2 regions of the Pseudactinotalea sp. Z1732 genome follow, and region 2 is predicted to be linked to the other one. Evidence: predicted binding sites of a transcription regulator. Region 2 holds the regulator's gene; the other holds the start of a gene.

Region 1 (3,401 bases), on a different contig from region 2:
CGAACGGGCACCTGCTGACGATCGTAGGGTTCGACTCCGACGGAGACGTCGTGGTCAACGACCCGGCCTCCCAGGACGAGGCCGACGACGGCAAGGTGCGCGTCACCTACCGCCGCGACCAGTTCGAGAGCCTCTGGCTGACCACGTCGGGCGGCCTCGTCTACGTCATCGCACCCCCGGGCCACGCCCTGCCCGAGCCCGTGGACGCGGCGGAACCGAACTGGGTCTGAACCGGCTGGCACTCACGGCATCCTTTGGCCCACACTGCAGGCCGCGGCTACGCGCCTCATCTCACGGTGATCTGGGGCCGTCCCGGCTCCAGTTCCAGGTGGGCTGAGACCAGGTCACCATCGTCGATCTGCTCAGCCCGTCGTACCGCCACCTTCACCGGCAGTGCGTACAGGCCTTCCTTGGGGAACATGGAGGTCTGCCAGGTGGTGGCACCGATGCGCGCTCGGACGGGGATCGCCCCCCAGCCGTAACTGACGTCAGCGGCCACGGCGTGGATGTCGGCACTGATCGGCTCGGGTACGGTGATGAAGTAGAACGGGGCGGGGCCGCGCCAGTACCAGATCTCGCCCTCGAAATCCCAGGTCATCACTGCTCCTCGACCGCTCAGTCTAGGCTCGCTGCGGCACGCCCGCGATGGGCATCGGGTGTCAGGTGCGCACGACCATCGCCCGCACGCGGTTACCGCCGTCCTCCCACTCGCTCACGCGTCTCCAGTTCGCTTCACGGAGGCGCTGGTCGATGAGCTCCTCCCAGGTGGCCGGGCTCAGCCGCGCGGGCAGCGACAGTACCTCCACCTCGACGCGAGTGGAGGGGATGGTCACCGAGATCTGGCCGGGGGGTTCGTGATGCTCACCCCCGGGCGACTCGGAGTCCACGGCGATGATGCGCTGGGCATGCTCGGCCGCGACCGACCAGATCTCGCCTTCGGTGGCTACCGATTCATAGCCCCCCGTGCCCTCGATCTCATTGCCCGCGCCGTCGCGCTCGACCGTGTAACTGAAGGTGGCCTCGAAGACGGCGTCAACGTCGACGTCATCGGTGTGCTCGGCCAGTGCCGGAACCAGTGACTGCTCGATCGCTTCGGCCCTGGTCCGGTACCGCTTCGGGTGAGACACGCTCCTGCCTCCGTACGCAGGTGGACCGGTGGTGGCGGGCCAGCCCGGCCGGGCACCCGCCACCACCGCATGGTTCAGCCCGCTTGCTCGATCCTGGACTGATTACTCGAGTGGGCAACCTCGATCTTGCGAGGCTTGGCTTCCTCGGCCACCGGGATCGTCAGCGACAGCACCCCATCGGCGTATGAGGCGTCGATCCGGTCCACCGACACCCCGCTACCGAGCATCAGTTGGCGCGCGAATGTGCCGGTGGGCCGCTCCCGCGCGAGCCACTGGGTCTGTTGGTTCTCCGCCTGTCCGCGCTCAGCACGGATTGTCAGCGTCTGGTCCTCGACGTCGACATCGATCGAGGACGGATCGACCCCGGGAAGGTCCATGTTCAGAACGAACTTGTCCCCATCGCGATACAGGTCGATCGGCATCGCATTGCTGCGTCCGGAGGACATCACTTGTCCCAGCGCATTGCTGAATACACGGTCCATCTCGCGGAACGGGTCGATTCGCGTTGCCATCACCATCACCTCCGAGTGGATACCCGGGCCCGGACCTTCCAGGCCCGATGAAGACGACCGTTGTCACGGCCGATTTTAGCACTCTCATGCCGAGAGTGCTAACGGCTGGTGCTCACGAATTGGGGTGACACGGGTGCGACCATGGGGTGATGACGACATTCGACGAACTGCTCGCCGAGGGTGCGGCGGTACCCACCGAGGGCTGGGACTTCAGTTGGTTCGCCGGCCGGGCCAGCGAGGAGCGCCCGCCCTGGGGCTACGCCGGACTGGTCGCGCAGCGATCGGGCACCGCGCGGGCGATGCTCGACGTCCAGACGGGTGGGGCCGAGGTGCTCGCGCAGATACCGCACGTCCCACCACTGCTGCGCGCCACCGAGTCCTGGCCCCCGAACCTCGACCTGGCCCGCCCACGACTGACGGCGCTCGGGGGCCAGGTGGTGCAGGTGGAGGACACCGAACCGTTGCCGTTCGACGACGGCACCTTCGACCTGGTGGTCTCCCGCCACCCCACCGTGGTGCTCTGGGAGGAGGTCGCCCGGGTGCTTCGTCCAGGCGGAACCTACCTGTCCCAACAGGTGGGGAAGGCCAGTGTGCACGAGTTGTCGGAGGCGATGCTGGGGGACTTCGAACCCTCCGACGGACGCAGTCCGGAGCGAGCGGTGGCCGCCGCCGAAGGGGCCGGGCTCCGGGTGCGGGACCTGCAGACCGCCCGCCTACGGATGGCCTTCAACGACATTGCCGCCGTGGTGCACTTCCTGCGCAAGGTGATCTGGATCGTGCCGGGGTTCACCGTGGAGGCCTACCGTCCGCAGTTGGAGCTCCTGCATGAGCGCATCCAGGCCGAGGGCCCGTTCGTGGCGCACAGCACCCGGTTCCTGATCGAAGCGGGCCGGTAGCCGTGACGGTGGTGCCCAGTGGAGGCGCAGTGCCCTCGTCCGTGGTGGCGCGGGCCGAGTGGCGGTAGCGTGGGGGCCATGAGCATCGCCACCGCCACCCGCGTGGAGCGGGCCGAACTGTTGGACTTCATCCGCCCCCGGCACCGGGTCACGCTGATCACCCACAAGGCCAGCGGAGGGCTGCAGGTCTCGCCGGTGAGCGCGGGAGTCGACGAGGCCGGCCGGGTGGTGATCGCCACCTACCCCGAACGAGCCAAGACCACCAACGCACGGCGCAACCCGCAGGTCTCGATGCTGGTGCACTCCGATGAGTGGAACGGGCCCTACGTGCAGGTGGACGGGACGGCCGAGGTGCTCGACGTACCCGAGGCCGTCGAGCCACTGGTGGAGTACTTCCGCAGCATTTCGGGGGAGCACCCGGACTGGGCCGAGTACCGCGAGGCCATGGTGCGCCAGGGCAAGTCCCTGCTCCGCATTGAGATCACCGGCTGGGGTCCGATCGCCACCGGTGGCTTCCCACCCGGGCGGGAGCCGGCAGGCGGGTAGGCACTCCTCCGGTACCCACCTACGCAACTCCGATAGTGCATGAGCGCAGCCGGCTGGCGCGGTTGCGGTGCGTGACTAGCACGTTCCCCACCGGTGAGCGAGTCCATTTCCCCGGACCCCCGGGCCCCGGGACCGGGACGTCCGGTGGCCCCTGGAACGCGTAAGTACGCAGATCAGGCACAAAGTCACGGTGGCATCACGCCCAGCCGGGGGGAGTGACGGCTAGGTCTCACTTCGGTAACGATGCGGACACGAATGCCGTCACCTCGAACAATCCCAGCCCCTGGCGTGTGTACGCTTCCCCTGTCCATGGCGGATGC
Region 2 (3,401 bases):
CGTTTCCAGCCACGCGCGACATCGGCCTGGGTCTCGGCCGGCCAACCCAGTGCCGTCAGGGTGCCGACCTTGATGTCGACGCCCCGTGGCACCGAGGGCCACTGGGTCAGCCCGAGCCGGGCGGGCTTGACCGCCTGCCACACGTCCACGTACGGGTGCCCCAGCACCAGCAGGTTCTGCGCGCCGCATGCGCGCATCGCCTCGGCCGCTATCCGGGACTCCTTCGATCCCGGCACCAGATGGTCCACCAGCACCCCCAGGCGCCGGTGCGGACCGGGCGCGAAGTCGGCTGCGGCGCGGGCAAGGTGATCCACGCCGTCGAGCATCTCCACGACGACTCCCTCCAGGCGCAGGTCCTCGCCCCAGACCTTCTCGATCAGTTCAGCGTCGTGGCGTCCCTCCACCCAGATCCGGGAAGCCCGGGCCACCCGAGCCCGGGCGCCGGTCACGGCGCGAGAACCCGAGGCGGTGCGGGCCCGGGTAGTCCGAGCACTGGCCGGTGGGAGGACCAGGTGCACCGGCTTACCGTCCACCCAGAACCCGGGCCCGAGCCGGAACGCCCGCTCCTTCTCGTGCCGGTCGGCCAGTACCACCACGACCATCCCGCCGGACTTCTCCACCCGCACCACCGCACCGGTGAAGCCTGTCTCGGCGTCCTCCACCACCAGGCCCACCTGGGCCGGGACCTTGGGCACCGGTGCGGCGACCGGGTGGGGGTCGGCGGAGAGCACGTCGGTGCCGTAACGATCGAATCCTGGATACTGCGAAGGGCTCATCCGGGTGAGGCTACGCACATCGCTGGGGTATTCGGCGCAGCGACGCGTAGAATTGGCACTCGAAACCGGTGAGTGCTGATCCACACTGCCGCCGGTGGCGGTCGATCACGGCACCAAGGGCCCTCGGGGCGCCGGTGCCGACCATGAGGCGCATGATGAGGGACCACGCGGAGAGGAGGCCCGGGATGAGTTCGGAACGTCAACTGGAGGTACTGCGCGCGATCGTGCAGGACTACGTGCGATCCCGTGAGCCGGTCGGGTCCCGCAACCTCGTGGAACGGCACAACCTCGGCGTGTCACCGGCGACGATCCGCAATGACATGGCGGCGCTGGAGGACGGTGGCTACATCGCCCAGCCGCACACCTCGGCCGGCCGGATCCCCACCGACAAGGGTTACCGGTTCTTCGTGGATCAGATCGCCGCGCTCAAGCCCCTATCGGTGGCTGAGCGCCGTGCCATCGCCGGTTTCCTCGAGGGCGCGGTGGACCTCGACGACGTGCTGGAGCGCAGCGTGCGACTGCTCGCCCAGTTCACCCAGCAGGTGGCCGTGGTGCAATACCCCTCTCTGCGCCGGTCGGCCCTGCGCCACGTCGAACTGATCCCCGTCTCGGCTACCCGGTTGATGGTGGTCATCATCACCGACACCGGGCGCGTGGAACAGCGCATGGTGGCGATGCCCGAGGCGATGGATGCGGCGGTGCTCGGGGAACTGCGGGCCCGGATCAACGCCCTGGGTGCCGGCCGGGAACTGCCCGGGCTGCGCAGCGCACTGACCGATCTGGAGAACGTCTTCGACCCCGAGGAGCGGGCCATGGTCGCCGAGGTGGTGAGCGCGGTGCTGGATACCGTCGGGGAGGACGTCGAGGATCGGATCGTGATGGCCGGGACGGCGAACCTGGCCCGATCCGACACCGACTTCACCCGCACCATCTCACCGGTCCTGGAGGCACTGGAGGAGCAGGTGGTGCTGTTGCGGTTGCTCTCGGAGATGGCCGAGGACGCCTCCGGTGCCTCGCCGGCGGTACGGATCGGTCGCGAGACCTCCTCCGAGCACCTGTCCGAGACCTCCGTGGTCGCGGGGGGTTACGGTGGGACCGGAAGCCAGGCGATCGCCCAGGTGGGGGTCCTGGGCCCGACCCGCATGGATTACCCCACCACGATGGCCACGGTCCGCGCCGTGGCGCGTTACCTGTCCAGGATCCTGTCCGCCTGAGTCGATGAGTCAAGAAAGCGATCAGTGAGCGACTACTACGCCGTTCTCGGTGTCGAACGCGACGCCAGTACCGAGGAGATCAAGCGCGCCTACCGTAAGTTGGCGCGCCAGCACCATCCCGACGTGGCCGGAGCGGATGGTGCCGAGAAGTTCAAGGACATCGCCGCCGCCCATGACGTGCTGTCCAATCCGGACAAGCGTCGCCAGTACGACGCCGGCGGACTGGGTGGGATGAACGGCGGTGGCGGTGGGGACTTCCCGTTCTCCGACATCTTCGACTTCTTCTCCGCCGCTGCCGGTGGCGGCGGCCAGCGTGGCCCCACCCCGCGGGCCCGGCGCGGCCAGGACGCGCTGCTGCGGGTCACCGTCACGCTGGAGGAGGCCACCTTCGGGGTGACCAAGGACCTCGAGGTGGACACCGCCGTGGTCTGTCAAACCTGCCACGGCACCTGCTGTGCGCCCGGGACGGGTCCGCGCACCTGTGACATGTGCGGGGGCCGCGGTTCGGTGCAGCGGGTAGCCCGCTCCTTCCTCGGCAATGTGATGACCAGCCAGGCGTGCGCGGCCTGCCAGGGCTTCGGCTCCGTGATCGAGCACCCGTGCGCCGAGTGCTCCGGCGAGGGTCGCGTCCGCTCCCGCCGCACCATCAACATCAACATCCCCGCCGGGGTGGACGAGGGCACCCGGATCAAACTCACCGGTCAGGGTGAGACCGGTCCGGGCGGTGGACCCCCTGGTGACCTGTACGTGGAGATCCGGGAGAAGTCCCACCCGACGTTCACCCGCCGCGGCAACGATCTGCACTGCACGGTGGAACTGCCGATGACGGCCGCGGCGCTGGGCACGGTGCTGACCATCGAGACCCTCGACGGCGACCAGGACATCGACGTGCGTGCCGGCACCCAGCCCGAGGAGGTCCTGACCCTGCGCGGACTGGGCGTGGGTGTGCTCAGCAGTGGTGGCCGCCGCGGTGACCTGCACGTACACATCCAGGTCAGGGTGCCCACCGGGCTGGACGAGACCCAGGAGGGGCTACTCAAGGACCTGGCCGCCGAGCGCGGTGAGGAACGCCCGCAGGGGCGGCTGGCCCCGGCCGGCTCCGGGATGTTCTCACGGCTGCGGGACCGCTTCTCCGGACGCTGACCCGAGGGCCAGACCACGGCCGGATCGGTCGATCTCGTAGACTCCGCAGTGTCCGGTCCCCACGATGTGTGGACCCCGTCCGAGCAAGGAGACCCTGGGCGACGGCCCGGCCCATGACCGATCCCACCCTTGAACCGCAACCCGGCCATGTCCGCGAGGAGGTCACCGTACCGGCGCACGTCCCGATGGTGGCCCTGCTCGGTCAGCGAGATGAGGTGCTCCGTGCCGTGGAGGAGGGGTTCCCCGGCCTCGATGTGCACGTGCGCGG

What was found. The regulator HrcA, encoded in region 2, represses chaperone genes, less so after heat shock. The targets are predictions, from matches to a motif close to TTNGCACTCGNNNNNNNCGAGTGCNAA.
Region 1: a site for HrcA is predicted at 1,715-1,741, ahead of ACPL7H_RS16820 (Hsp20/alpha crystallin family protein). Genes of this name have one in related genera too.

The regions. Positions count from the first base shown of each region.
Region 1 covers NZ_JBMPQC010000013.1:3,635-7,035, forward strand. The annotation lists gene ACPL7H_RS16805 (C39 family peptidase) at 1-230, shown strand, start outside; gene ACPL7H_RS16810 (DUF1905 domain-containing protein) at 287-598, opposite strand; gene ACPL7H_RS16815 (hypothetical protein) at 660-1,127, opposite strand; gene ACPL7H_RS16820 (Hsp20/alpha crystallin family protein) at 1,202-1,639, opposite strand; gene ACPL7H_RS16825 (class I SAM-dependent methyltransferase) at 1,789-2,535, shown strand; gene ACPL7H_RS16830 (PPOX class F420-dependent oxidoreductase) at 2,614-3,081, shown strand.
Region 2 covers NZ_JBMPQC010000002.1:232,782-236,182, forward strand. The annotation lists gene ACPL7H_RS04910 (DUF3097 domain-containing protein) at 1-776, opposite strand, end outside; gene hrcA (heat-inducible transcriptional repressor HrcA) at 962-1,990, shown strand; gene dnaJ (molecular chaperone DnaJ) at 2,015-3,133, shown strand; gene ACPL7H_RS04925 (PhoH family protein) at 3,247-3,401, shown strand, end outside.